DNA from 3 places in the Noviherbaspirillum phoenicis genome. Region 3 is predicted to be linked to each of the others. Evidence: predicted binding sites of a transcription regulator. Region 3 holds the regulator's gene; each other region holds the start of a gene.
The links. Region 3 encodes sigma-54, which starts transcription at its own class of promoters, with help from an activator protein. Its sites were predicted from a motif close to TGGCANGNAANCTGCTTT; they were not measured.
Positions count from the first base shown of each region.

Region 1: the regulator sigma-54 is predicted to act here: its motif matches at 1,334-1,351, upstream of adh (aldehyde dehydrogenase).
Region 2: the regulator sigma-54 is predicted to act here: its motif matches at 7,567-7,584, upstream of pepA (flocculation-associated PEP-CTERM protein PepA).

Region 1 covers NZ_JBDFLX010000001.1:488,835-498,420, reverse strand. The annotation lists gene adh (aldehyde dehydrogenase) at 1-1,268, opposite strand, end outside; gene ABC383_RS02255 (cytochrome b) at 1,618-2,202, opposite strand; gene ABC383_RS02250 (beta-propeller fold lactonase family protein) at 2,199-3,155, opposite strand; gene ABC383_RS02245 (hypothetical protein) at 3,757-3,963, opposite strand; gene ABC383_RS02240 (RNA polymerase sigma factor) at 4,061-4,630, opposite strand; gene ABC383_RS02235 (NHLP bacteriocin export ABC transporter permease/ATPase subunit) at 4,627-7,290, opposite strand; gene ABC383_RS02230 (NHLP family bacteriocin export ABC transporter peptidase/permease/ATPase subunit) at 7,287-9,494, opposite strand; gene ABC383_RS02225 (NHLP bacteriocin system secretion protein) at 9,497-9,586, opposite strand, start outside.
Region 2 covers NZ_JBDFLX010000003.1:226,384-235,969, forward strand. The annotation lists gene ABC383_RS23265 (C39 family peptidase) at 1-400, shown strand, start outside; gene ABC383_RS23270 (hypothetical protein) at 400-873, shown strand; gene ABC383_RS23275 (sensor domain-containing protein) at 1,015-3,477, opposite strand; gene ABC383_RS23280 (hypothetical protein) at 3,751-4,488, opposite strand; gene ABC383_RS23285 (hypothetical protein) at 4,485-5,192, opposite strand; gene ABC383_RS23290 (hypothetical protein) at 5,640-5,891, opposite strand; gene pepA (flocculation-associated PEP-CTERM protein PepA) at 6,167-7,048, opposite strand; gene pepA (flocculation-associated PEP-CTERM protein PepA) at 7,704-8,309, shown strand; gene ABC383_RS23305 (PEP-CTERM sorting domain-containing protein) at 8,306-8,527, shown strand; partial or broken gene ABC383_RS23310 (IS5 family transposase) at 8,944-9,586, shown strand, end outside.
Region 3 covers NZ_JBDFLX010000001.1:3,627,860-3,637,445, forward strand. The annotation lists gene ABC383_RS16250 (type IV pilus inner membrane component PilO) at 1-188, shown strand, start outside; gene ABC383_RS16255 (pilus assembly protein PilP) at 185-721, shown strand; gene ABC383_RS16260 (type IV pilus secretin PilQ) at 718-2,805, shown strand; gene aroKB (bifunctional shikimate kinase/3-dehydroquinate synthase AroKB) at 2,902-4,539, shown strand; gene ABC383_RS16270 (deoxyguanosinetriphosphate triphosphohydrolase) at 4,542-5,699, shown strand; gene ABC383_RS16275 (enoyl-CoA hydratase/isomerase family protein) at 5,738-6,838, opposite strand; gene ABC383_RS16280 (hypothetical protein) at 7,037-7,270, opposite strand; gene hpf (ribosome hibernation-promoting factor, HPF/YfiA family) at 7,418-7,786, opposite strand; gene ABC383_RS16290 (RNA polymerase factor sigma-54) at 7,862-9,346, opposite strand; gene lptB (LPS export ABC transporter ATP-binding protein) at 9,359-9,586, opposite strand, start outside.

The sequences.
Region 1 (9,586 bases), 3.1 Mb from region 3:
GCGATCTCCAGCGCCTCGGCTTCATCCTTGAACTTCGTCACCGACACCACCGGTCCGAAGATCTCTTCCTGGAAGATGCGCATCTTGTTGTGGCCTTCGAAGATGGTCGGCTTGACGTAGTAGCCGCTGGCGAAGTCGCCGTCGAGCATGTTCTGCGCGCCGCCCGTCAGCACCTTGGCGCCTTCCTGGCGGCCGATGTCGAGATAGGACAGGATCTTTTCCAGCTGCTCCTGCGAAGCCTGGGCGCCGATCATGGTCGACGAATCGAGCGGGTTGCCCTGCTTGATCGCCTCGACCCGCTTGACCGCGCGCTCCATGAAGCGGTCATAGATCGATTCCTGCACCAGCACGCGCGACGGGCAGGTGCAGACCTCGCCCTGGTTCAGCGCGAACATCGCGAAGCCTTCCAGGCACTTGTCGAAGAAGGCGTCGTCCTTGTCCATCACGTCTTCAAAGAAGATGTTGGGCGACTTGCCGCCCAGCTCCAGCGTCACCGGGATGATGTTCTGCGAGGCGTACTGCATGATCAGGCGGCCGGTGCCGGTCTCGCCGGTGAAGGCGATCTTGGCGATGCGCTTGGAAGACGCCAGCGGCTTGCCGCACTCCAGGCCGAAGCCATTGACGATGTTGATCACGCCAGGCGGCAGCAGGTCGCCGATCAGCTCGATCAGCACCATGATGGAGGCAGGCGTCTGCTCGGCCGGCTTCAGCACCACGCAGTTGCCCGCGGCCAGCGCCGGCGCCAGCTTCCACACTGCCATCAGGATAGGGAAGTTCCACGGAATGATCTGGCCAACCACGCCCAGCGGCTCATGGAAGTGATAGGCATAGGTCTCGGAATCGATTTGCGCAATCGAGCCTTCCTGGGCACGGATCACGCCGCCAAAATAGCGGAAGTGATCAATCGCCAGAGGAATGTCGGCAGCCATGGTTTCGCGGATCGGCTTGCCGTTGTCGATGGTTTCGGCGGTCGCCAGCAGTTGCAGGTTGGCTTCCATGCGGTCGGCGATGCGGTTCAGGATCAGCGAACGCTCGGTCAGCGAGGTCTTGCCCCAGGCCTTCTTGGCGGCATGGGCGGCGTCCAGCGCCAGCTCCACGTCCTCGGCGGTGGAACGCGCCACTTCGCAGAAGGTCTTGCCGATCACGGGGCTGATGTTTTCGAAGTACTGGCCCTTCACTGGCGGGACGAATTTGCCGCCGATGAAGTTGTCGTAGCGCTCCTTGAACGGATTCTTGATACCGAGCTTGCTGATGTCTGCGAGATTCATGGTGTCTTCCTCTTTATCTGTCATGGGATGGTTGGAGCGATGGTTCGCCTGCTGCCATCGCTATTAACGCAATCCGTGTGCCAGCCTGCCGGCGCTGCCGCCGGTCGGGAAAATTTGCCCTTTTCCCCATGGGGAGGCCATGCATCGCCGCTGATGGCGGGCGCCGTGCCTGTCCTGTCGAGGCGATTGCCTGGACGGCTGCTCCCTTTTGCAACAACACTGTCCCAAGTTGTAATAAGAGCTTCAATGCAGCAGCAAGCAGCAGAGTCCTTCAGGATGCCGGCCGGGCCCGGCCAAGAAAAAACCGGCGCGCGGCCGGTTCTGGAAGTGGAGGAGATCGTCGGTGCGGTCAGGATCTGCGCCCGCCCGGCATCATGCGCTGGAATACCTGGTCGCGGTCGATCAGCAAGTGCTTCAGCGCCGCCAGCACATGGATGGCGATCAGCACTGCCAGCGTGAACCCGACCGCTTCATGCACTTCCCCGAAAAAGCCGCGCAGCGCCTTGTCTTCCCAGCCCCAGTTGGGCAGTTCGATACCGAAGAACTTCACGCCGTACTTGCCGAACGAGGATCCCAGATAGCCCGACAGCGGCTGCAGCAGGATGCACAGATACAGCAGCCCGTGGCTCCAGGCGGCCGCGACCGCCTGCCAGCGCGGCATGCCGGGCGCCGTCGGCGGCGGCTTGTGGCTGAAACGCCAGCCCAGCCGCACCAGCACCAGCACCAGGGCCAGCACGCCAAAGGACTTGTGCAGGTTCACATAGAAGCCGCGCGCAGGCGTATTGCGCGGGATGTCTTCCAGCGAATAGCCGAGCACCAGCATGCCGATGATCAGCACCGCCAGCAGCCAGTGCAGCACAATGGCTTGCCAGGTGTACCGTGCTGCCGGCCTGACCTGCGCCTGCAGCGCGTTTCCTTCGACGATGGCGTTCATTGGATCACGACTCCCCATGGCAATTCTCCGACGCTGATTTCCTTGCTGACCGTATTGCTGGCGGTGTCGATCACCGACACCGAATTGGAGCGGCCGTTGGCCACATAAAGCTTGCTGCCATCCGGCGTGATCGCCATGTTCCAGGGGCGTTTTCCGACCGCAATCGTGGCCACGACCGCATTGCTGGCGGTGTCGATCACCGACACGCTGCCATCCTTGCCATTGGAGACGTAGACCCGCTTGCCATCGGGCGACATGGTTACCCCATTCGAAAAATTGCCGGCCTTGATTTCCTTGATCACCTTGCGGCCGGGCACATCGATCGCATACACCGTGCTGGCCAGTTCGCAGGCGACATAGGCGACAGCGCCGTCAGGCCGGAAGGCAATGCCGCGCGGGCGCATGCCGACCTTGATCGACGCCACCTGCTTGCGCTGCGCCACATCCACCACGTCCACGCTGTCGGCTTCCTCGGCGCTCACCAGCAGCAGCTTGCCGTCGGGACTGAACACCGCATGCTCCGGATTCTTGCCTTCCGTGGTGACGGAAAACGCCTTTTGCCCGCTGGCGACATCGATGAAGCTGACCGCATTGCTGACCTCGCTGGCCGCAACGATCCATTTCCCGTCCGCCGAAGCCGACACGCCTTCCGGCGACTCGCCGAGCGCAACCGTTCCGCCTGGCTTGCGGCTGGCCAGGTCGATCACCACCAGCGCGTTGGCCGGCTGGTCGCTGACATACAGCCGGTTTCCGGCGATGGCCAGGCCGCGCGGCTTGCTGCCGGCCTTGATGTCGGTGACCACGCTGTCATTGGCAACATCGATGACCGATACCGTACCCGACTTCTCATTGGGCACATAGGCGAATGGACTGGCAAGCGAAAGGCCGGGGAGAAGCAAGGCGCTTCCCAGCAGGCGCAAGACAATGGAAGACTTCGCAGGGCGCTGATTCATTACATCTCCTGGTTTTTTTATTGATGAGGCCGGTACGGCAGCGGAAGGCTAGGAGCCTGCGCGGCAGAAGGCGGCGTAGCGAAACGTGCGAAAAACGAGGACAGTTTGGTAGTACCAACAAGCCCAGGGGGCAAAGCACTGCTTTGCCGAACCCCTGGGAGCAGGTGGTGATACCGAACTGGACCGTTTTCTCGCGCGTTGCAGCCGCCGAACCTTCTGCCGCGCAGGCTCCTAGGCCTGGATGGCAGGACTGTGCAAGCACCATGCCATGGGACCAGGCCATGAGCGCCTGTGTTCCGCGTCGGGACGCAGGCTGGAAGCCACCATCCGGATCCATGTCCGTCGCCAGGCAGCGCGACAATCGCGCTACATGCCGCGACAGTGTACTGCCTTCAGGGAAAAGGGATCAACAACGGCCGCCTGCAGTTAGCTGCGGGACATTCAGAGGGGAAATGAAGGGTGCGCGGTATTTGTCGGTCTGACTGCGGTGATGGCGCTGCGCTTGCCAGTTGTATCGGCCAGCCGGCATCCGGCTTGATGGCCGGGCTTGCGGCGCCAGGGCTTCGCCTTGGGAATCTGTCGAGCCTGGCCGGCTGAACGGTCATTCGTCCTTGTTGCCTTTGGGCTCCACGCCCAGAACCCTGCCGGCGGCGGCAAGCCATTCCAGGTCGGCGTCCGACAGCGTGTTGGTCTCCGCCTGCATGCGGCGCTTCAGCTTTTCCAGCCCATCCCGCGGCGGCGCGGTACGGGCATAGGATGCTGCCAGATCTGCCAGCAGGTGGTCGAGTTTGGATTCCTTGTCGTTCATGTTGATGTCCTTGGTAAAGTCGGTGAAAACGGGTGTATTCGACAGGTTGAGCAACTGCGGTCGGCATTTCGTTCCGCCTCCCGCCGCCGTGACCCGACTACAAATGACGCCCCATGTCTTCCATCAACTTGGTCTTGGCGCGCGACAGCCGGCTTTTCACCGTTCCGGAAGGAATGCCCAGCATGCTGGCGACATCCTCAAGCAGCATGCCCTCCAGCTTGACCATCACCATGACTTCCCGCATGTCCTCGGGTAATCGGTCGATGGATTGCTGCAGCGCGATCATCGCCTGCTTGCGCTGGTATTGCGACTCCGGTTCGATATCATGCCCACCCGGCCGTTCCAGGTAAAGCGACTCGTCCAGTTCCACATCGTTCAGGCGCTTTTTCACCACCCGGTTGTGATGGTTGCGTGCCAGGTTGAGCGCAATGCCCAGCAGCCAGGTGGAAAACTGCGACCCCGCCCGGTAGCCAGGCAGCGCGCGCCAAGCCGCCAGAAAGGTTTCTTGCGTCAGTTCCTCGGCGTCGTCGCGGTTCTTCACCCACTTGAGAAGGAAGCGCCACACCCTGCTGTAATAGGCTTCCATCAGCTTGTTGAACGCGTCCTGGTTGCCGTTGCGGGCCTGGTCGACCCATTTATCGCCTTCAGCCAGCAGCAGCTTGCTCATATGAGTTGCCTTTCAGCCAGTGTTTTAAAACGCCCGTTTAGTGTCATTAATTCTTGGTAAGTCCCGCTCTCCACAATGCGTCCTCGCTCGATAAAGAAAATACGGTCGGCCCCGGCGATCGTCGAAAGACGGTGGGCAACGACAATCCTGGTGGCTTTCAGCTTGGCAATACTGCTTGTCACAATCGCCTGTGTGCGGTTATCGAGAGCACTGGTTGCCTCATCCAGCAAAAGGATGGCCGGCTTGCCGACAATGGCCCGCGCAATCATCATGCGCTGACGTTGTCCTCCGGAAATTGTGGTTGCGCCGTCGTTGATCATCGTATGCATGCCCATGGGCATGGCCTTGATATCCTCCTCCAGCCCGGCCATCCGGGCAGCTTCCCAGGCGTCTTCCATGGCCAGGGGGGCGGTGCCGACAATGTTGGTGAACATGTCGCCCGCTATCAGCTTCCCGCTCTGCAGCACGGTGCCGATCTGGCGCCGTATCGCCACCTTGTCCAGGCCGGACAGATCCTGGCCGTCGTAGTAAATCGCGCCCGAGCGCGGTGTTTCGAAGCCGAGCAACAGGCGCAGCAACGTGGACTTGCCGCAGCCCGACGCGCCAACCAGAGCGATGAATTCGCCGGGGCGGATGGTGATGCTGATATCGCTGAGCACATCCGGCCCATTGGCTTCATAGCCGAACGACAGTCCACTGATGTCGATTGCGCCATTGAGCCTGCCGGGTAAATGCGCGCTTGCGACGGCTTCGGGGATGGCCTGCAGTATCGGCCGCGCCCTTTCGTATAGCGGTATCACGCTGAGGCTGCTGGTCAGCGCGCTGCCCAAGGCCATGGTTGCGCCGAGGAACTGCGCAAAAGCGGCGCTGAAGGACAGGAATTCACCCGCGCGCATGTCGGGCAACAGAAACGCGACCGAACCGAACAGCAGGATGCTGCATAACAGCCCGAAACCGGCGTCGAAAGTGGCATTGGCGTTGCCGATTCCATGGATGCGCATATCCAGCGCCTTCTGCTGCGCGAACAGCCCGGCCCAGATTGAAAACGCACGCCGCTCCGCGCCATGGGCGCGCAGTTTTGCAATGCCGGTGAGCAGCTGGAAAACCTGGCTGGCGATACGCCCGGACAACGCAGCGCTCTGACGCTCGATCAGCAAGGCCCGATAGTTCATGACCAGCGTCCAGGCCAACTGCACGCCAACCAGCAGGATGGCCAAAACGGCAAGCCGCAGGTCCAGGAAGAACAGATAGAACAGGCTGAACAGGCCGAACAGCCAGCCGAAAATGGCGCTTTCCACCGTATTGCTGATGATCTGGAGAGCCGCATCGATTCCCATGGCCCGCTGCGCCAGATCGCCCGCCTCATGATCGCGGAAGAAAGCGACCGGAAGCCCCAGCAGCCGCTGGATCACACCGCATTGGACGCTGTTGCCGAGACGCGTGCGGATGCGCATCGTTGCCAGGACGCGGCAGAAGGTAAACGCCGTCATGCAGATGCCTGTCATGAACAGCAGCGCAATCAATTGCCCCAGCTCGTCGCGTTCGGCGGAGGGCAGCACGGAATCGGTCAGCACCTGCATGGCGATGGGGGAAACCATGCCAGCGGCCCCGCCCGCCAGGCCGAAGGTGATCAGTCGCAGGCGGTCGCGGCGGCTGCCGGTCAGGCCGAACCACACCAGGTCCTTGAACCGAAGCGCGGCGCCGGGCAGGCTGGGAAAGAACTGGACTGCATGGGTCGTCAGGGTGCTGGCGACTGCGGCATCCACGCTGCACGTCGTTCCGGTTTCCGGGTCGCTCAGCACATAGCCGCTGGCATTTGGAAGCAATGCAACCGGCTTTTCGTCGGAGGCACGAAAGGCCAGCAGCGCACCGTGATCCTGGCGCCACCAGAGCGGGCCGTTGAGCTTTACCCGCCGTTGTATCAGCTGATGTTCACGGCAAAAGCTTTCCAGCCACGGCTCGCTTCTCGATGCAGTCAAGGCAATCGCCTTCAGGCCGCGGTCAGAGATGCCGGAGGCGCGCAGCACCAGGGTGCAGGCCGCCTGTAGCGGGTTGCCAGCCGCTGCAGGCAGCCGGGTCTCCGAAGTCGACAGCACCTGAGCCACCTCGGACAGCGCATGCCGCATCTGCTGCAGCTCCGCCAGCGCGCCCTGCCGAAGCTGTGCATGCTCCCGCACCTGCGCCTGGCCCGCTTGCTCGTCCAGCACGTTCAGCAGCGCGACATGACCGGCCCTTGCCTGAACCGCTTCGGCAGGCAAGCCGGGTATGGCACGCAATAGCGTGCGATGCCAATTCTCTTTCAGCTCTTGCAGAGCCTGTTCCGCAACCCGGTCGCCTGCCACGCCTTCGCCGGCGTTTTCCAGGCGGATCCACGCGGTGCGGGAAAGGGCGACTGCCATCAATGCGGAATCAGGCGACCCGGGTCGGTCGAAAATGACTTCGCCCGGCTTGATCCGGCATACATGACGCCGCGCGCCCGTTGGCACCCCGCCGGCAATGGCCACATGGAACAGGTCGACGCCGCCCTGCTCCACCAGCCATACCGTGTTGCTGACACCCAGCACCACCGGCTCCAGAGCCAGCGGAAATTGTCTTTGGCCATAGTGCGCGAGCAACTGCACCGAGTGTGCGGCCACGCCGGCGCTATCGGTGGCCATCATGCTGCGATCTCCCCAACCAGTGCTGCATAGGCGCCCGCGCGCCGCAGCAGCGTGTCATGGGTGCCGCGCTCGACAATGCGGCCATGGTCCATCACGATGATTTCATCGCAGTCGCGTATCGTGGAGAGGCGGTGCGCAACGATCAGGCAGGTGCAGCCCCGACGGCGGAGGCTGTCGTCGATTTCCTTCTCGGTGGCCGTGTCGAGCGCCGCGGTCGCTTCGTCCAGCACCAGGATGCGCGGATTGCCCGTGAGGGCGCGGCCGATCTCAAGACGCTGCCGCTGGCCTCCGGAAAAATTGCTGGCGCCTTCCGTCACCAGCGTGTCGTAACCGCCGGCGCGGCTGGCGATCGTGTCGTGAATTGCCGCATCATGCCCGGCGCGCACGAGGTCCGGCTCGGCCACACTGCTGTCCCATAGCGTGAAGTTGTCGCGAATGCAGCCGGAGAACAGATAGATGTCCTGATCCACGCCGGCCAGGCTGGCGCTGAGTACGCGTGGGCTGATGTCGCCACGGCGACGCCCGTCGAACAGGATTTCACCCGACCACGGCTGATGCAGGCCCATGACCAGTTTCGCCACCGTGCTCTTGCCGCTTCCCGATGCGCCGACCAGCGCCACGCGCTGCCCTGGCGCGAGACGCAGGCTGAAGTCTTCCAGCAGTGGCGGTTCCAGCCTGCTGTAGCCGAAGCTGACATGACGCAGCTCCAGGGCACCCTGAAGCTTTTCCTCTGGCGCATGCGTATCCTGCGCCGACCCGTTTGCCGGCGCGTCGGATGCCGCGAATCGTGGATCAACCTGGTAACGCAGCGTGTCGTCTAGGCGCTTGAGGTCGGCATCGGCTTCCTGCAACCTGCCGGCCAGGCCCATGAGATTGTTGACCGGGCTGGAAAAGGAAGCCATCAGACTCTGAAATGCGATCAGCATGCCGATCGTGATTTCCCCCGACATGACGCGCAAACCGCCAAGGCCCAGAATGCAGGCGGTGATGGCTGCCGATACCAGCACAGGCAGGGTGCCAAGCAGCTGGGTGTAGAACAGAAGGTCCTGCTCGGTATTGTTGACGCCCGCCTTGAGGCCAGACCAGCGGCCAAAGAAATCGGCCTCGCCGCCGCCCGCCTTGATGGTTTCAATGGTCTGGATGCCGCCAACCAGCGTGGCGCCAAGCTTGCCTCGCTGCTGCTGCAGGCGCATGGTGCGATCGCGCCGCTTTCGCGAGATCACGGCCAGCAGCAGCACATTGAGCATGGTCAGCGAGACGCCGATCACTGTCAGCAGCACATCATAGGAAAGCATGATGGCCAGGTAGAACACCAGCGTGACCAGGCTTACCACATTGACCGCAAGCTCCCCGGAAACCAGGCGTGCAATGCCATCGTTGATGCTTACCCTCTGGCCAATGCTGGCGGCGTGCCGCTGGCTGAAGAACTCGATGGGCAGACGCAGCAGATGCCAGAAGTAATTGGCCGACGCCGTCAGGGAGAGGCGGGTTTCCAGCCTGAGCAGATAGGACAGTTGAAGCCAGGTCAGCAAAGCGCGGAGCACGGCGGTCAGCGCCATGCCCAGCAGCAGCGGCTTGACCCAGCCCTGCAGCCTGCCGATCAGGTAGCTATCGACAAAGACCTGGGAAAACACGGGGATGGCAAGGCCGGGTATGACCATGCCCAGGCCGGCAAGCAGCACATAGGCAGCCGCGCCCCGCACGTTGCGCAGCCGGCGGCCCAGTGCGACGACAATGCCGTTGGGATCGGGCGAACGTTCAAAATGGGGCTCCGGCTCGAACAGCAGCACCACGCCGGTATAGGATCGATTGAATTCATCCATGGTCACGGCGCGCGGGCCGGTCGCCGGATCGTTGATCCAGGCTTTTTTGTCATTCAGTCCTTCCAGGACCAGGAAGTGGTTGAAGTTCCAGAACAGGATCATCGGGCAGGCATAGTGATGCAGCGCGTCGATTTCAAGCCGCATGCCCTGGGCCTTGAGCCCATGCGCGCGTGCGGCACGCACCACGCTGCTGGCCTTGCTGCCATCGCGCGAAACGCCGCAGGCAATGCGCAGTTCCTCCAGCGAGACGTAGCGGCCATAATGCTGCAGCACGATGCTGAGGGCGGCCGCGCCGCATTCCACCGCCTCCATCTGCAGCACCGTCGGCGTCTTTACCCTGCAGCCGTTGAGGCGGCGCAGCAACGTGTTCCACTTGCCCATGGTCAGGTCCCGGTCAGTTCGCGCAACAATGGGATAAGCAGACTGATCGGGCGTTTCTTTTCCACGACAAACGTGCCCGTTGCCAGGGTCCC
Region 2 (9,586 bases), on a different contig from region 3:
AGGCTTTTCGCTGCTCGACATGAAGAACTTCCTGGAGGCACGCGGATTTCGCGCCGACGGTTTTCACCAGCCTCTGGAGAAGCTGGCCGAAGCCGGTATTCCGGCCATCGTGCTGATCAGCGAGAACGGCTACAACCATTTCGTGGTGATCAAGGGCTTGCGTGGCGACCGCATCCTGCTAGGCGATCCGGCCAGCGGCACCCGGGTCATGCCGCGGGAGCGGTTCGACGCCGCCTGGAGAAACAAGCTGCTGTTCGTGGTCCACAACCGCATCGAGCAAGCCCGGTTCAACCAGGGGTCCGACTGGAGCGCCGCACCGCTGGCGCCGCTGGCCGGCAGTATCGGGCGCGACAGCCTGTCTAACATCACGCTGCCGAAGTTTGGCCCGGGCGACTTCTGATGCGCGCCATCCTCACCCTCTGCCTATGCCTGGCCGCAGGCCGTGCCGACGCCGACGGGCCGCTCTGGACCGCGGTCAACGACAGCACCTTGGCGTCTATGCGCGGGGGCTTTGACTTCGGCAACGGCCTGATGGTCTCGTTCGGCATCGAACGGGCGGTGTATATCAATGGTTCTCTGGTGACCAGCACGACGTTCAACGTCGGCGACCTGGCGCGAGTCACGCCGGAACAGGCAGCCCTGGTCAGCCGGCAGGAAGCGGCGATCAACCTAGTGCAGAATGGTCCGGGCAACGCGGCTGCGTTGACGAGCAGCGACCTTGCGACGCCGGGCACCGTGATTCAGAACACGCTGAGCAACCAAAACATCCAGAGCCAGACTATCATCAATGCCAGCACCAATGCACTCAGTATGATGAAGACGCTTAACACCCTTACGTCATTGCGAGACGCGCTGGGCAACAGCGTGCGCTAGAGCCTGGGCAGCCAGAAGGATATGGCTGCGCGCTGGACTAGGAAATACGGCAAGTCCTAATCATTGGCGCATGAAGTTTGACTCAAGCCGGAACGCAGTCAGTCGTCGTCGTCTTGAAAGCAGTTTCAGGTCACGCGACAATTACGTTGACAAGCGCTGGTAGGATTGCATGAATAACTCAAATTCGTTCGCCTGACTCGGGTGCGCAATCAGGTAACCTTGCGCCTCGTCACAAAAATTGTCTTTTAGAAACCTCAGTTGTTCAATAGATGTTACTCCCTCAGCAACCACCGATAGCCCGAGTTTTCTTGCCATGGCAATTGTTGCGGTCACAATCGTGGCGCTGTCTTCATCGTCTGGCAAGTTCTCGACAAACGATTGATCAATTTTTAGCGTATCGACCGGGAAGGTCCTGAGCTGGCTGAGGGACGAGTACCCAGTACCAAAGTCATCCACCGATAGTTTTATTCCCAAACCATTGATTTTCTTTAGGATATCCCGCGCTTTTCCAACGTCTTGCATGAATGCTGTTTCCGTGATCTCAAGTTCTAAAGTAGCGGCGTCAAGCCCGGTGTTGGCCAACGCATTGGTTAGCGTCTCATAAAGAACATCAGAGTGAAGCTGTCGTACCGAGATATTGACCGACATAGCCATCTCGGCAAACCCGGAGCGGTGCCAATTCGAAAGCTGGCTGCATGCTTTCTGAATAACCCATGTGCCGAGGGTATCGATGAGGCCCATATCTTCGGCCATCGATATAAATTGGCTCGGTAAAACCAAGCCTTCGTACGGGTGATTCCACCGGACGAGCACTTCTACGCACGAGATCATCCCAGTCGTCAAACTGATACGCGGCTGGTAATGCAACACCAATTGGTCTTCCTGCAGTGCACGGCGCAACGCGTTTTCCTGAAGCAATCGGTTCGCTGCCTTGGTACCCATGTCTGAGTGATATTCTTTATAGACGCCTTGTCCGACAGCCTTTGCCTCATACATCGCGAGATCAGCTTGCCGGATTAAGGCGGCTGGGTCGTCGCCCCCATCAGGATAGACACTGCTACCAATGCTCGTCGTAACCAGCAGCGTATGCCCAAACACGGTGACGGGCTTCGCAATCGATTCCAGAATATGGTAAGCCACATTCTTGATGTGGCTACGGTCATGAATGTTTTCCAGCACGATGACAAATTCATCCCCGCCAATACGGGCAACGGTATCGACTTCGCGAACCGCACCCTTGAGACGTTCGGCTACAACGCCGAGCAGCGTGTCCCCCTTGTCATGCCCTAAGCTGTCGTTGATGATTTTAAAGCGGTTCAAGTCAAGGAAGAGCACTGCTACGATAGCGGAAGTGCGTTTGGCGTGTTCAATCGCATGGCTCAACCGATCTTCAAGATAATAGCGGTTGGGAAGGCCAGTCAATGAATCATGCGTAGCCATGTGATGGATCTGGCGCTCATGGTTCCTGTGCACAGAATTGTCCTGTATGAGTGCATGCACCCCGATTATTTGACCGTTTGCCACATTGGGGATGAGCGTCGCGCTAATATCTACCCTACTCCCGTTTTTCCTCAGGAAAACGGTTTCAACTGTCTGAGGTGTGCCCCGTATTGCTGCAGCTACCCCTGCATTGACTAAATCCATATACTCCGGCGCAATAAGGGAAGGCCTTTGCTCGGATAACATATCGTCGGCGCTATAGCCAGACATCTGAACGAATGCCTGATTGACCGACGTAAGACGACCATCCGTGTTGAAATGGATCACTCCATCTGGATGGTGTTCAAACAGTAGCTGGAACCGCCGTTCACTTTCGACGAGCAGCATTTCCTGAACCTTGATTGCCTTCCGCGCGCTGATATCGGTATTTGAAATTAGGATGCGGAAAGGCGTTCCGTTGCGATCACGCTCTAGTGTATAGCGGCTCAATATGGACAACGTCGATCCATTTCGGGCTTGGCAAGTCACTTCGGCTTCCCAGTGCTCACTGGCTTCAAGTAAAACTTTGACAGCTTTTCTGTCGGGTGAACAAGTTACTCCCAGTAGATCGTAATAAATGCACCCTATCGCTTCCTGCTCCGAATAATGAAACATCGCGGTAGCACCGCTGCTCCAAAATTCAATCTCGTCATGCATATTGATTACGATGATTGCATCACGGGACAAATGTAATAGTGCGGCCTGCTGTCGCAGCATTTGCTCATGCTGATAGCGTTCGCTGTTGTCGCGGATGGACGATGTGAATAAAGTCTCATTACCCAGCTGAACCGGGATAACGGTCATCTCCAACGGCAATAAATTGCCATCTTTATGCATGCCGAAAACTTCCACTCGTCTGTTTATATTCTTCAGGATGCCGGTTTCCAGGAATCGCTTGACACCTTCCTCGTGGGCGGTGTGATGCTCAGGCGGAATGATCAGCGCAGTGAGTGGGTGGCCGATTGCTTCCTCGGCCGACCAACCAAATAGGGTTTCCGCATAAGGGCTCCAGACAAGGACGATGTTTTTGGAATCACTGACGATGAATGCATCTAATGTCTTTCGGAAAATCAAATCGAGCAGTTCTGCCGGAGCCAATACAAAATTTGCCTTGTCTATAGCCATTTTGCCCACTACTCCCATGTTGTACCAGTCAGCTGGATATCTTGATAAGTAAAAGAACTGATGATCACACTAACACCTGACCAGATCAGCGTTCTCGAACATAGTTATAAAATGTGCAACTAAGATAATATTTTTTTAGAATTATTTCATTACTTATTTGAGAAACTTTTTTCAGGTAATTTCAAATGTTGTGTCTGGCCAGTCTGAAGTATGGGCATCAGCCCGCGACTTTTTGGTTGGCGTAGAGGAAAGCAGTGAAAACCAAAGGCATCGCTAAGCTACGCATTGGCAGTGATTGTGATTCTTTTCCTCTGTGAGGGGTCGCCGTTGATCAGGCATGTCGCGCATTTTCAGCTCGCCGTTCAGCACCGCTACCGGAACCTGCACAAGAAGGTGTACCCCCTTATTCGTCCAACGCATCTGCCGCTTCTTCGCACAACGCAAACTAACCAATTCATTCACCGCCGATTCCGCGATGCTGCTACTGATCGGCATGCCGCGCCGATAACGCCATCCATAGTTGACCAAGTAATGGGCATTGGATTGGAGGTACCAATACGTCCCTCGCAGATTCCACCAAAGCGCCCTGTACGCCGCGTCTTCCGGGGCGAGACCAATCATGTCATGAAGGCTTTTCAGTCTTTCGACAGCTTCAAAACCCCTTCCATGCCACGTCAACCATTTTGCGGATGCGATTTCGTCTGGTAGTGAGTGCTCGTTAGGTACCGCCAGATCAGGAAACTTTTGCGCCGATTGTTCGATTACGCGAAATTTCATCGCGATATGAAACCAATCTAAAATCCAGATCAACGGCCTTTGGGACTCGTCGACCGCTTTTTCGAATTCGCCTGCGCCGTCGGAGACGATGGTGATCTTTTGGTCCGGCGCAGCGCCTTGCTCCGAGAGAAAATGGTCAAGGCGTGTCGCGGCCGACGTGACCTCCCGATTAACGTAGCCATACACTTTGCAACTGCCGTCGGCGAGGACAGCCCGGCCGGCGATGATGTTCACGTGACGTCCAGTGGACGGAACTCGCTTTGAGGGGAAATACTGCGCCAATTTGGCTTCGTCCTGTTCCTGTTGTGACGGTCGATGACGTAACCATGCCGATTTACTGCCAGGGCGATAATCTTGACCTTGCTGTTTGCGGGCGGGTAGGCACGTTCACCGCGAATGGCACTTTCGGTGGCGTGGTCCAGTTCTTGACCAACCGCCCATAAGCAGTTCTTGTGCCCAGAGACGGAGATCGCCTGATCGACCGGCAAAGTCTTTTTCAAGAGCGCCGTAGCGACCGCATACGGCAGGTGCGCTGCCCACTTGACCTGAAGGTATTCCAGTTCCGGGCTGAGGCGTCCGGCTAGCTCGGCTCCAAGCGGGCTAAGTGACTTGCTGCTCATGTCCCGACTGCATTTGTAGACACGCAGCTGAGGGCTGTCGATGGCCACCTTACCGAAAACCGTTAGATATCGGATCGTATGCTTGGCTTTGATGGACAAGGCTGCACCGCACTGTGGGCAGTATTTGGAAGCAACCAAGAAACCGTGCGCTTGGGCGTTGATCAAAACGCGCTGAGCCTCGTGCACCAGATTTTTGCCTTCGGCCAGGCTCAACCCCAACTGCTTCAGTTCACCATCGGCGCGTCCAAATTCAGCCAATCGGATCTGTACACTACGGCCAGCATTGTCTTCAAGTTGCGCCTCGATGACCATCCGCATGACTGTCTCCGTTATTGTTCTTAAGACAATAGTGTACTGCCAAATTTGACTGAACGGTGGCCTCCGGTTTTGACTGCTCTCCATTGCATGTAACTGCCGCCGGTGAATAAGCCCGGGCTTAAGTGGAGCAATTAGCCCAAGCCGTTCAGCAGGTAACCGGCGATACCGTCGAGGTCACCTTAGTCAACCAAAGATATGCTGGCGACAATGCGGCAAGCCAGGCTGCCAAGCATAGGTTCGGCCTTTTGGTGGTTAAACATACACGAGCCAAACAAGGCTTTGTATTGCTGCCGCGTCGCTAGCCTAAAGTGGCTGAGAATTTGCGTACTACCTGAAAACCGCTGGCTCCATTGGACACAATTGTACAAAGTGTGGGGAGTTCCTTTCTAGCTAGGCTCTCTGGAACTGCGAAACTCGCCGTTGTCGCTATGCGGGCTAATTTCATTTCTAAAGGAAAATGCTGGGCGGCGCCTTTTGTGCCTCAAACTCTGAATGGCAACGGATTACTCCGCCATGTTGATCAATGAGGGTTTCGGCCTCTGCTTTCGCTGCTTCCGAGGCCAATTCCTTTGTATCAAAGCCTGCATCTTTGATCGGATTTCTGGCCTTTCCATTGACCATAAATGCGGCCGTCCACTTATCTCCTATTTTGGCAGGAAAGATTTCTACACTATTATTTTTATAACGGTAATGTTCCATAGATTCCGCATTCACAGTAGGTCGTTTCGTATTTAAATATAGCCGGCATTGGCTTGATGGTGATTGATCGTTCTCGCAATATCGCATTGTTGCCAATTTAGCGAAGGGAACAATACGCGGAGCTAAAAGGACTTATATATTCAAAGAATGGACACCGTAGCCAGATGAGCCAAGTTTTGCTGAGTCGGTCAGTTATTTCGCGTTGGTGCCCCCATGTTTCGATGCCAGCAAAGCTGCTTCCGACAGCGCAGCCTTGCTTCGGCAATCTCGGCTTCTCAACCATTGCGACGACGGCTCAGCCCCAGACCGAGGAGACCCAGCGCCATCAGCGCAATACTCGCTGGCTCGGGGACTGGGGAGGGGCCGGGTCCTGGTGGCACCGAACTGCCGCCAACAAATGTGACGTCCAATGAGCCGTTAATGACTTGCGTGCCATTCGGCGCAACCCCGTTGTTCAACTGAGCCGACTGGAAGGAAACGTTATAGAACGGGACCGGGGCAGTAAAATATTGGGTCCCAGCAGCGCTCAAGTTAAACGTCGTGTTCACGCCAAAATTGCCGCAGTTAATCCCACTGCCACTGCCGCTGCCACCTGCACCCGGACAGGTAGGCAAGGTCGGATCAAGCTGCCCCTGACCGGTAGTCGTTATGCCGTTTGCAAGCGCAATATCATCACTGTTGTTGCCTGTTACGAAAGGTGTAGTGCCCGTTCCCGGTTGGATAAATGTGGTATTCGAAGCAGGATCCAGAAATATGCTCAGATTCCCCGTCGGGTTGTAGATAAAGGTCGTTAGTGAACTAGCAGTAGTATAGGTGCCGCTTCCACGATATAGAGCATACAGACCATATTGATTGGCGGTAACGCCACCCAGCTGTGACGCAACCGGCGTACTTCCATTATTGGCGACAAATTGCCCAGCATTCCACCTCAGCGATACATCGAAAGTGCCGCTGCTTGGGCTGCCGTTAAAGGTCACGACCTCAGTGTAATTGCCGGTGATCTTATCCGCGTTCACGGTGCTACCAGTAGCGCCCGGAACGGGCGCTTCACTGACTGTGAAGTCCGGGAAAGATTGGGCAATTGCACTAGAAGTTGCTAGCGCAAAAACACTGACCAATGCACGCGTGAGTACAGTTTTCCTCGATAAATTATTCATGTCCGTTTCTCCAATTTAACAAATACCCCCTGCGAAAATAAATGCATAAATTGGGCCTATGTTCCTCTTATCGGTTAAATCAGTGATTAGAAAAGGATTTATTAAAGGGAAAAATCGGGTGTGTAAAAATATTCGACAGTTTTTTCTTGAATTGGATTAATTATTCACATTAATAACATTTCAAAAATTAAATATGACCGTTTCAACGAATCAAACTTGCATATCATTAAAATCTTTCTAACAAAGAGAGGTTTCAAGCCATACTTGGAATGGCTGTCTATGAATAGAGATCGCGTCGCATAGACAATGCTGCCTTAGCACAGTGACACGTCAACCGGAATTACATAAGGAAATCATCTTTCATCTGGGAACTACTAATGATGTACGCTTTAAACTAAATTCGCATATTTTCTTATAATCAACAATTCATAAAAGAAATATCGGTTGGATTTACATTCGTATAACATTCTTTACTTGAATATCTCATAAGCATCTGAATAAAAGTGTTTTTATTGTCCAGGCATGATTAATGCAATAGGAAACTTGTCGGGCTATAACAATAAAATTTTGAATTTTGGAAATAAAGATTTAGGGGCTAATCCAATCAGGGGAGGCACTGAAAGTTGAATATACTCAATGTCTATGAAGAAACAGAATGAAAAAAATGATGAGCAAGACTTTGGCAGCAGCAGCCATCACCACAGCATTGGGCGTCTTCAACTCCGGCGCAATGGCACAAGCGACCTTTCCGGATTTCCGAGTAAATGCAACGATTGCCGGCGGCACGCTCACTGGTATCACTGCAGACAAGATCACGGGTAATTATGTCGAGGTCATTACCTTCTTGGGGAATACCTTCCAGGCATCCCTGGTGTGGAATGCAGGTCAGTTCGTTTCGAACGATGGTACTACCCCGGTTGCCTCGAACCTCAGTTCCACTGGCGGCACCGGTGCTCAATACGGCCTCTATGCGCTGTACCAAGCATCCGGCACCTTCACCCAATCCGACGGCGTGACCACGTTCAACTTCACGCCGAGCGCCAGCAGCAGCCAGCGCCTGTTCCTCGATCCGAACTCCAACACCACGTTTGGCGCACCGGGAACCGGCGCCACGGCTTGGACCACGGGCAATGCGGGCGACGATCTGCAGATCGCCACCGGCACCCCAACCATTGGCCAGGGTACGCTGGCCCCGAACCTGCTACCTGCGGCAATGGCATCAATTGCGGCAGCTTCGGCGCCACCTCGACTTTCGCACTGAACGCCTCGGGCAGCCAGTACTTCACCGCACCGAATCCGTTATACAACGTGTCGTTCCAGTCCGGTCAGCTGAACAACTTCTCGCCAACCGGGACACAGACGATCAACGGCTCTCTGGACGTCGTGTTCAACAATGCGGTGCCTGAGCCGGCCAGCGTTGCACTGATCGGTCTGGGCCTGATGGGTCTGGGCCTGAGCTGTCGCCTTAAGCAAGCGTAAAAACGGTTTAGTCCGCTACGGTTTGTAGCTGGCTCTAATGGAATGGACGCATCATTTCTGATTGTGGACTTCCTGCACATCCACTTTGGCACTTCAATACCGTCTCAGGAAGGATGCGTCCATTCCATTAAAGCCCTTGATATATCACAATCTATATTGTTGTCGTGCCTTGGAAGTAATAATTTTCAATTTCGAATGACATGAAAATGTGTTTGGTGTTAGTTTATTGATGGAAATGCATTTGTGACTGTCAGCGAATAATAGTTTTGCATGCTAAAAATTTAAACTAAAACAATAGTTACGTGGTTTCTCAATTCTTGGGACAGGGAAGGCCTAAGAGACGCTGATTTATTCTGGCTTAAGTTGACTGCTGACGTTCTGCCAGAATGCTACGTGAGTCATTTTGGGGCAGAACGATGCAGTCGAGCTTTTCTGAACTGGAATATGCAGCCAAAAAGAAGGTAACGCGACGTGACCGGATTCTTGCGGAGATCGAGACCCTTACCCCATGGACCGATCTGGTCACGGTACTGGAACCTTGCTATCCGAAGGGCGAAGGCCGCGGACGACCGCCGATTGGTTTAGTGCGCATGCTTCGCATGTATATCGTCCAGCAATGCTTTGGCTTGTGGGATGAAGGCATGGAAGGTGCGGTCGACGACAGCCAGGCCATTCGCCGTTTCATTGGCATCGATCTGAGTGTCGATACCGCGCCCGATACGACCACATTGTTAAAGTTTCGTCGTCTGCTGGAAACGCACCATCTGACCAAGGTGGTGTTTGACACCATCAACGGCCACCTGGCCGCGAAGGGACTGCTGCTCAAGGAAGGCACTATCGTGGACGCCACGATCATTGCTGCGCCGCCTTCGACGAAGAACAAGGCTGGAGAACGCGACCCGGACATGCACCAGACAAAAAAGGGAAATGAGTGGCATTTCGGCATGAGAACGCGTATTGGCGTGGATGCCGCTTCTCGTCCATACCGTTGTGACTACCGCAGCCAATGTCAATGATGTGACGCAGGCTCATGCGCTGCTGCATGGAGAAGAGACGCAC
Region 3 (9,586 bases):
CCTTCACCAGCGACATTGCCAACCTGCCACGCATCGTCACCCTGAATAATCTGAGCCTAGCCACGGGTAAGGACAACAACATGTTGAGCATGGAAGCGGTGGCCAAGACATTCCGCTATCTGGACAAGGAAGAAGTGGCTGCGCAACGCAAGGCCGAAGCGGACGCCAAGAAGGGAGCGAAGAAATGACGCTACTGCGGATCGGGCGAGCGCTTTGCTGCTGCCTGTTGCCTTCCATGCTGGCCGCATGCGGCGACGGCGGCATTGCCGAAGTCAGGCAATGGATGGATGAAACCCGCCGGCAGGCCCGGGTGGTGGTGCCAAAGCTGGCCGAGCCCAAGAAATTCATTCCCTTCACCTATGCCGGCAGAAGTGCGACCGATCCCTACAGCCCGGCCAAGTTCATCAATGCGGCGCCGGTAGCGGGGACTGGTGGCGCTTTCAAGCCCAATCTTGACCGCCGGCGCGAAGCGCTGGAGTCCTACCCGCTGGATAACCTGAAAATGGTGGGCACGCTGCAGAAACAAGGGGCAAGTTTTGTGCTGGTACAGGCAGACCGCACCGTATTTCAGGCCAGGGTTGGCAATTACATCGGTCAGAACATGGGCCAGATCACCAAAATTACCGACAGCGAAGTGGAACTGAAGGAAGTCGTACAGGATGCGTCCGGCGAATGGGTCGAGCGCACAGCCAAGCTGGAGCTGCAGGAGAACAAAAAATGATCAATCAAAACTATCGTGCCCTTGTCCGTGGCTCTGTCGCAGTCTGCATTGCCGGCGCTTTCGGCATCAGCCATGCGCAGGAAAATACCATCGAGTCCATCGCCGCCAATCAGCAGGGTTCGAATGTGATCGTCAAGGTCGCCATGAAGAATCCGGTACAGAAGCCGCCCATCGGATTTTCGATCACGAGTCCAGCCCGCATCGCACTGGATTTCGCCGGGACTAACAGCGCCATCAAGACGCCCATGCAGGAAATCGGCGTTGGCGATGTGCGCAGCGTCAATATCGTTCAGGCGGGCGAGCGTTCGAGGCTGGTCTTCAACCTGAATCGCCCGCTGAATTACGCAACGGCGGTTGATGGCAATATCGTCACGGTCACCATCGATGGCTCGGGCGGCGTTGCGCGCGCAGTCAATGCCGCTGGCGTGCCGGTGGTGCAGGCAGTGCCGGCGCCGGCACCTGGGGCTGCCATCGCAGGCAAGCCAGCAATACGCGACATCGATTTTCGTCGTGGCGTGGCGGGCGAAGGCCGGGTCGTGATCGATCTGCCTGCCAGCCAAGTCGGCGTCGACGTGCGGCAACAAGGTCAGAAAATCGTGGTCGATCTGATGAAGGCCAGTTTGCCCGAGGTCTTGCGGCGTCGCATGGATGTCGGCGACTTCGGCACGCCAGTGCAAACCGTGACGGCGACAGCGCAGGGTGAAAATGTCCGGATGGTGATCGAGCCCAAGGGCCTGTGGGAACACAGCGCCTATCAGAGCGACTCGCAACTGGTCGTCGAGGTGCGTCCGTTGAAGGAAGAAGCGAACAAGCTTAGCCAGGGTAACCAGGGATATCGCGGCGAGAAGCTGTCGCTCAATTTCCAGAACGTGGAAGTGCGTGCGGTGCTGCAGGTGATTGCCGATTTCACGGGGCTCAACATCATTACCAGCGACACCGTCGCCGGCAACCTGACCTTGCGCTTGAAAGACGTGCCGTGGGACCAGGCGCTGGACATCGTGATGCAGGCCAAGGGCCTGGACATGCGTAAGAACGGCAATGTGCTGTGGATAGCCCCGAAAGACGAACTGCTGACCAAGGAAAAGCTGGAACTGGAGCAACGGTCGCAGATCGCGGAACTCGAACCGCTGCGCACCGAGACATTCCAGCTCAATTACCAGAAAGCCGAATCATTCAAGGGCATCCTGGACAATGCCGGAGGCAGTGGCCGGACCATCCTGTCCAAGCGCGGCAGCGCCGTGATCGATCCGAGGACCAACCAGCTTTTCGTCACCGACATCGGTTCCAAGGTCGAAGAAATCCGCAAGCTGGTGCAGAAGACCGACATTGCAAGCCGGCAGGTGCTGATCGAAGCGCGGATCGTCGAAGCGAACGACACTTTCAGCCGCAATCTCGGTGCAAAGCTCGGCTTTGGCGTGCAGAACAACAATGCCAACATCGGCGGCCAGCAAGGACTGACGACCAATGTGCCTACGCCCATACAGGGAAATTCCGTCAATCTGCCAGCGGCCGCAATCAATGGCGCTACGGCAGGCTCCGTCGCGCTGACGCTGTTCAATTCGGCGGCGACACGCTTCATCAGCCTGGAACTGTCCGCGCTCGAGTCGGATGGCAAAGGCAAGGTGCTGTCCAGTCCGCGCGTGATTACCGCCGACCAGCTCAAGGCCACCATCGAACAGGGCACCGAGCTGCCTTATCAGACCGCAACCAGCAGCGGCGCCACTGCCTTGTCGTTCCGGAAGGCAAATCTGAAACTCGAAGTCATTCCGCAAATCACGCCTGACGGCAATGTGATTCTCGATGTCGACGTCAACAAGGACAGCGTCGGCCAGCAAACCACCAACGGACTGGCAATCGATACCAAGCATGTCAAGACCCAGGTTTTGATTGAAAACGGCGGCACCGTGGTGATCGGCGGTATTTATATCCAGGAAGATCGCGATACAATCAACAAAGTACCGGTGCTTGGTGACATACCGGTCATGGGGAACCTGTTCAGGCAAACAGCACGCAAGGCCGACAAGACTGAATTGCTGATCTTTCTGACGCCCAAGGTTCTCAGCGATAAACTGGCCGTGAGGTAAAAGAGAATTGAATTTCCTGAAGGCAGTGTCCAGCACTGCACGAAGCCCGTGGTAATCCCGAAAGAGGGAACGGGCAACATCTTTCTGGTAGGACTGATGGGTTCCGGCAAGACGACAGTCGGTCGCGCGCTCGCAAAAAAACTCAATAAACGCTTCTTTGATTCCGACCACGAAATTGAAGCGCGTACCGGCGCGTCGATTCCCCTGATCTTCGAAATCGAAGGCGAAGCCTCATTCCGGCAGCGGGAAGCGGACATGATCCGCGACCTGACTGCCTGTGACGGCATCGTGCTGGCCACCGGCGGCGGCAGCATTCTCAATCCGCAAAGTCGTGAATATCTGAAGTCGCGTGGACTGGTGATCTATCTGCGTGCCGGTGTCAGCAGCATCCTGCAACGCACCGGGCACGACAAGAATCGCCCCTTACTGCAAACAGCCGACCCGCGTCGCCGGCTGGAAGAACTGACCATTCAGCGAGAGCCCTATTACAGGGAAGTGGCGGACATCGTGATCGAGACCGGGCGCCCTAACGTACAATACTTGGTTCAATCCATTGTGGCGCAACTGGATAGTCTTGCAGCAACACGCGAGCCTGCCGCTGTGCCTGTGTCCTGTACCGATACCATGAACCAAGCTGTCTCTGCTGCCGAAAGCGTCTCCCTCAATGTCGACCTCGGCGAGCGTAGTTACCCGATCGTCATCGGCCAGTCCCTGCTGGCCCGGAGCAATGGCGTCGCGGATGCCGTTGCTGGGAAGCGCGCTGCAGTCGTGACCAATACGATCGTTGCTCCAATTTACCTTGAAGTCGTCGAACAGTCCCTGCTTGCCGCTGGCAAGCAGCTAACACGCATTATTCTGCCGGACGGCGAAGAGCACAAAAATTGGGAAAACCTGCAGCGCATCTATGATGGATTGCTGGCCGACCAGTGCGACCGCAAGACCACCATCATTGCCCTGGGCGGTGGCGTCATCGGTGACATGGCAGGCTTTGCAGCGGCAACCTACATGCGTGGCGTGCCCTTCGTGCAGGTGCCGACCACACTGCTTGCTCAGGTGGATTCATCTGTTGGCGGCAAGACAGGCATAAACCATCCGCTGGGCAAGAACATGATAGGCGCGTTCTACCAGCCCCAGGCCGTCATCGCCGACACCTCCACGCTCAATACCCTGCCCGCCAGGGAACTGTCCGCCGGCCTTGCCGAAGTGATCAAGCACGGCGCAATCATCGATGCGGCATTTTTTGACTGGATCGAAGCGCATATCGACGAACTGCTGGCGCGTGATCCTGCTGCGCTGGCCTATGCAATCAAGCGGTCATGTGAAATCAAGGCGGACGTCGTGCGTCAGGACGAGCGCGAGGGAGGCTTGCGCGCCATCCTTAATTTCGGACATACCTTCGGCCATGCGATCGAATCCGGCATGGGCTACGGTGAATGGCTCCATGGCGAAGCCGTGGGTTGCGGCATGGTGATGGCGGCAGACCTGTCTCATCGGCTGGGCTATATCGATGCCAGCGAGCGGAACCGGATTGCAGCACTGGTGCGGGCGGCAGGCTTGCCTGACGTCGCGCCTGACTTGGGCGCGGAGCGCTGGCTCGAACTGATGCAAGTCGACAAGAAAAACGAAGGCGGGCAGATTCGCTTCATTCTGCTCAAGCCGCTGGGCAAGCCCATCATTACGACTGTTCCGCAAGACGTGCTGCTTGAAACCCTGAAAGCCTGTACCAGAAGCTGATCATGGACTTTGAAGCCTACCTCGCCCCGTACGCTGCGACATCATCGCATTCCAGGGGGCGGCGGTATGCCGAGCCCGCAAGCACATCCCGCACGGAGTTCCAGCGCGACCGCGATCGCATCGTGCATTGCGGCGCTTTTCGCCGGCTGGAATACAAGACCCAGGTATTCGTCAACCATGAGGGTGACCTGTTCCGGACCCGGCTGACGCATAGTATCGAAGTCGCCCAGATTGCCCGCTCGATTGCGCGCAACCTGGGCCTCAATGAAGACCTGGTGGAAGCGATCTCCCTGGCGCACGACCTTGGCCATACGCCGTTCGGCCACGCCGGCCAGGATGCGCTGCATGTCTGCATGAAGGAGTACGGCGGATTCGAACACAATCTGCAGAGCCTGCGGGTGGTGGATATGCTCGAACAGCGTTATGGCGGTTTCGACGGGCTCAACCTCATGTTTGAAACACGCGAGGGGATCCTGAAGCATTGCACGGCTGCCCATGCCGCGGAGCTAGGCGACATCGGAAAGCGGTTTCTGGAAAAGAAGCAGCCAACGCTGGAAGCGCAGTTGGCCAACCTGGCCGACGAAATTGCCTACAACAACCATGATATCGATGACGGCCTGCGCTCGGGGCTGCTGACTGTCGAGCAGCTGGAAACCATCGATTTCTTCGCTCGTCACAAGCGCGAGGCGGAAGCGGCGTTTCCAGGAATCGGTGGGCGCCGGGCCATCAATGAAACGGTGCGCCGGATGATCAATGCATTGATCATCGATCTGATCGACACGTCCAGAGAACGCATACGCGCAAGCGGCGTGCAAACCGTTGAAGAAGTGCGCATTGCCGGCCCGCTGATTGCTTTCTCTGAGAGCATGCGCAGCGAAGCGTTGCTGCTCAAGCGCTTCCTGCGCAAGAACCTGTATCAGCACTACCAAGTCAATCGGATGACCAGCAAGGCACGTCGTGTCGTGACGGAGCTATTCCATATCTTCATGGAAGAGCCAGCGCTCCTGCCGCCTTCCTACCAGACTGCGCGCGATGCCGGCATCGATGACACACAGCACACCGCAGTGCAGGCGCGCAGCGTCTCGGACTACATTGCGGGCATGACGGACCGTTACGCGATGCGGGAGCACCGGCGCCTGTTTGCGATCGAGGAAACCTGAAGCTGCCGTGCCCGATGGCACGGCAAACAGCAATGCGATCAGGCCAAGTCGCGTAGTGGATGGGCGTAATCAGGCCAGACGTCGATGAAATAGCCGCTGACCTGTTCAGGCCGCACTTCTGACAGATCGGCAGGTGACCAGCGCGGTGCATTGTCTTTTTCAATCACGCGTGCCCGTATGCCTTCCAGCACTTCGGTGCCTTCAAATGAGCGTCGGATCATCACGCGTTCCATGCGAAGGCAATCGGCCACTGACAGCGTGGCGCCACGCCGCAGCTGTTCCAGGGTCACGCACAACAGCAGGGGAGAGCCGCGGCGCATGGCATTGAGTGACTTGTCTGCGAAGTCACTGCTGTCACTGGCAAGCGAATCCACGATGGCGGCGACGCTGTCATGCGCAAAATGGCGATCGATTTCCGCACGCTGCCGGGCCAGCATGCTGTTTCCGGGATCGGCTTCCGAAAGATAGGGCGCTGCGAAGCGGCGTATCTTTTCAGTGATTTGCTTGCCGGTTGCCATCGGCTCTGTTTCGAGCATGGACAGCAGCTCGGGCAGTACGGAGGAAGGAACGAAAACATCGGCCAGTCCGGCGTAGAGTGCATCGGCGGCGGCAATGGTCTGTCCCGTCAGTCCCAGCCACACGCCCAGTTCGCCAGGCAGACGGGAAAGGAAATAGCCGCCGCCTACATCCGGGAAAAGACCGATATGCACCTCAGGCATCGCCATCGCAGTCTTGTCGGTCACGATGCGCAACTGGCTATGCGCGCTACCCTGCGAGATTCCCATGCCGCCGCCCATGACGATGCCGTCCATCAGGGCGATGTAAGGCTTGCTGTAATGGTGAATCAGATGATTCAGTGCGTACTCTTCAGTGAAGAAGTCTTCCAGCAAGGCGCTGCCACCGGCCGGACCCGCAGTGCCGACATCGTAGAAAAAGCGGATGTCGCCACCCGCACAGAAAGCGCGCTGGCTGCTTGATCGTATGACGACTGCGAATACATCATCATTGGCTTGCCATTCGCGCAGGAGCGCAGTCAGCGCTCTTATCATGTCCAGCGACAAGGCATTCAATGCCTTGGCCCGATCAAGGGTAATGAATCCGATATGGTTTGTTATGGTGCCTGTAAGGTGTGCGCTCATGTTGGGCTGATCAGGAGCGCCTGACAAAAGATGCCTTCATCGTTCTTGAGGCTTGATTACCTGTGCAAGTACCTGCTATTGGTCCGGATGAGCGTCGTTGTCAGGCGCGTTAATGAAAGTGCACAGTTTAGCAACATTCAAGAAACGCAGCTTTGTATAGACCGGGCTGCAAGCATGAGCGCACCAGCCTGCCGGGAATTAATGTGCTGCGTTTGCCTTGGCCAGTACCACGGTCCAGCGATTGAACAACAGCATCTGCAGGTGGCCAGGATCGTCGCCAGGACGGCAATCGATGATGGGATTGACGCTGTACTGGTTTTTCCGCACTTCGCGGCGGATCTGCATTTCGCGGCGACCTACGCGCAGCATGAAACCGGCTGGTGCCTGGTCGAGATAGAGGGGGTTGCTTGCGGTGGTATTGAATTGCGCCATGACGTCTTCTCCAAAGCAGAAACGTTGAACATGGCGTTAATGTATCATAAGTACTGTATGAATAAACAGTATTTTTGAACTGTGGTTTTTTATGCAGGGTGCCTTGGGCACCCTGCGGTCACGCGTTTACGGGAAGAATCGTAAGATTCAGGCGGTCGGCGCCGCCGCGGCGCCATCGTCATCTTCCCCGATCATGCGCTTGATGCCGGCATGCTGATGGTCCTGGATCTTAGTCTTGTATTTCAGGACCTGCCGATCAAGCTTGTCGATCAGCGTGTCGATGGCGGCGTACAGGTCCTGTGCGATGCTGGCCACATGCACATCCTTGCCCCGTAGCCTCAGGGTGATTTCGGCGCGCTGGCGCCTTTCTTTCTCAGGGAGGTTATCAACGGCCAGGATGACCGCTATATCAATGACATGATCGAAATGGCGCTTGATCCGCTCAAGCTTGCCTTGCACGTATTCACGAATTGCGGGAGTCACTTCGAGATGATGTCCACTGATGGTGAGATTCATACTACGCTCCTGTGAAAGGCCGGCAGAGGTTTCACTGAGGATGAAACATGTCAGCGAGTTACATGCTGCAAAGAACTACAAGGACTTGCGCAGATTGACTGGAGGGATTTTCAGGGCTTCCCGATATTTTGCGACGGTACGGCGTGCTACTACCATACCCTGTTCCGCCAGCATTTCTGCGATGCGACTATCGGAAAATGGGTTCTTCGGGTCTTCGGCTCCTATGAGTTGTTTGATCAACGCCCGGATTGCAGTCGATGAGGCTTCGCCGCCTGCATCGGTTGCAACATGGCTGCCGAAGAAGTACTTCAACTCGAACATGCCATGCGGCGTGAGCATGTATTTCTGTGTGGTCACACGCGAGATGGTGCTTTCGTGTAAACCCAGTGTATCAGCTATTTCTCGTAACACAAGAGGTCGCATTGCCACTGCGCCATGGGAGAAAAAGTTGCGCTGGCGGTCCACAATGGCCTGGGCGACGCGCAGGATGGTATCGAAACGCTGGCGCATGTTCTTGATCAGCCATTTCGCTTCTTGCAGCTGCGAACTCATCGAGCCTTCGCCCTTGCTCTGCTTGAGGATGTTGGCATACAGCGCATTGACGCGCAGGCGCGGCATGACGTCATGATTGAGCATCACCTGCCAGCCGTTCTTGCCGCGCTTGACGATCACGTCGGGCACGACATAGTCCGACGCGTCGCTGGCGAACATGGCGCCAGGGTGCGGATTGCATTGCCGGATCACTGCCTGCGCCTCGCGCAGGTCTTCCTCGTCACAGTCCAGGCTCTTCTTCAGCTTGTTGAAGTCGCGCTGCGCAAACAGCTGCAAGTGCTTCTCGACGATCTGCAGTGCGGTGCGGCGCGTCACCATGGGAACGCGCGGCATGCGCCGGATCTGCAGCGCCAGGCACTCCGACGCGTCGCGCGCGCCGACGCCGGCCGGGTCGAAGCTTTGCAGCAGCTTCAGCGCCATCGACAGCTCCTCGATCTCGACTTCCAGTTCCTCCGGCAGGCGGGCGTGGATCTCTTCCAGCGGCTCGGTCAGATAACCGTTGTCATCCAGCGCGTCGATCACCAGTTCAACCAGCGCCCGGTCGCGCGGATTCTGGACAGTTACGCGCATCTGTTCCAGCAGATGCTCGCGCAGGGTCAGCTCATGCGCTTCCATCTGCGGGCGGGCATCGTCGTCTTCCGGGGCCTTGGAGGTGCGAGCAACGTCGTCGAAACTCCAGTCGGCGTCGGCGCCGCTATCGCTGCCTTCGCCGCCACCCTCGCCGGCTTCGAAACCGCCTTCGCCTTCCGTGGCAGGGGCAGCGTCGGAAGCAGGTGCGTCGCCGCTTGGCGTGGAAGTCGGCGCGCTGCTGACGGAGCCGTCGGCGAGCAGCCTGATCGAATGGTCAAGTGGATCATCCAGACGTTCAAGCAGCGGATTCTCGGACAGGATCTGTTCCAGTTCCTGATGCAGTTCCAGCGTTGAAAGCTGCAGCAGCCGGATCGACTGCTGCAGTTGCGGCGTCAGCGCGAGATGCTGGGATACGCGGAGTTGAAGTGTCTGTTTCATTTTTGCCTTTTCTCACATCCGGAAGTGCTCGCCGAGATAGACGCGGCGCACCGACTCGTCGGCAATGATGTCGTCCGGGCGGCCGCTGGCCAGCACTACGCCCTGGTTGATGATGTAGGCATGGTCGCAAATGCCCAGCGTCTCGCGGACATTGTGGTCCGTGATCAGCACGCCGATATTGCGTTCCTTGAGGAAGCGCACGATGCGCTGGATTTCGATGACGGCGATCGGATCGACGCC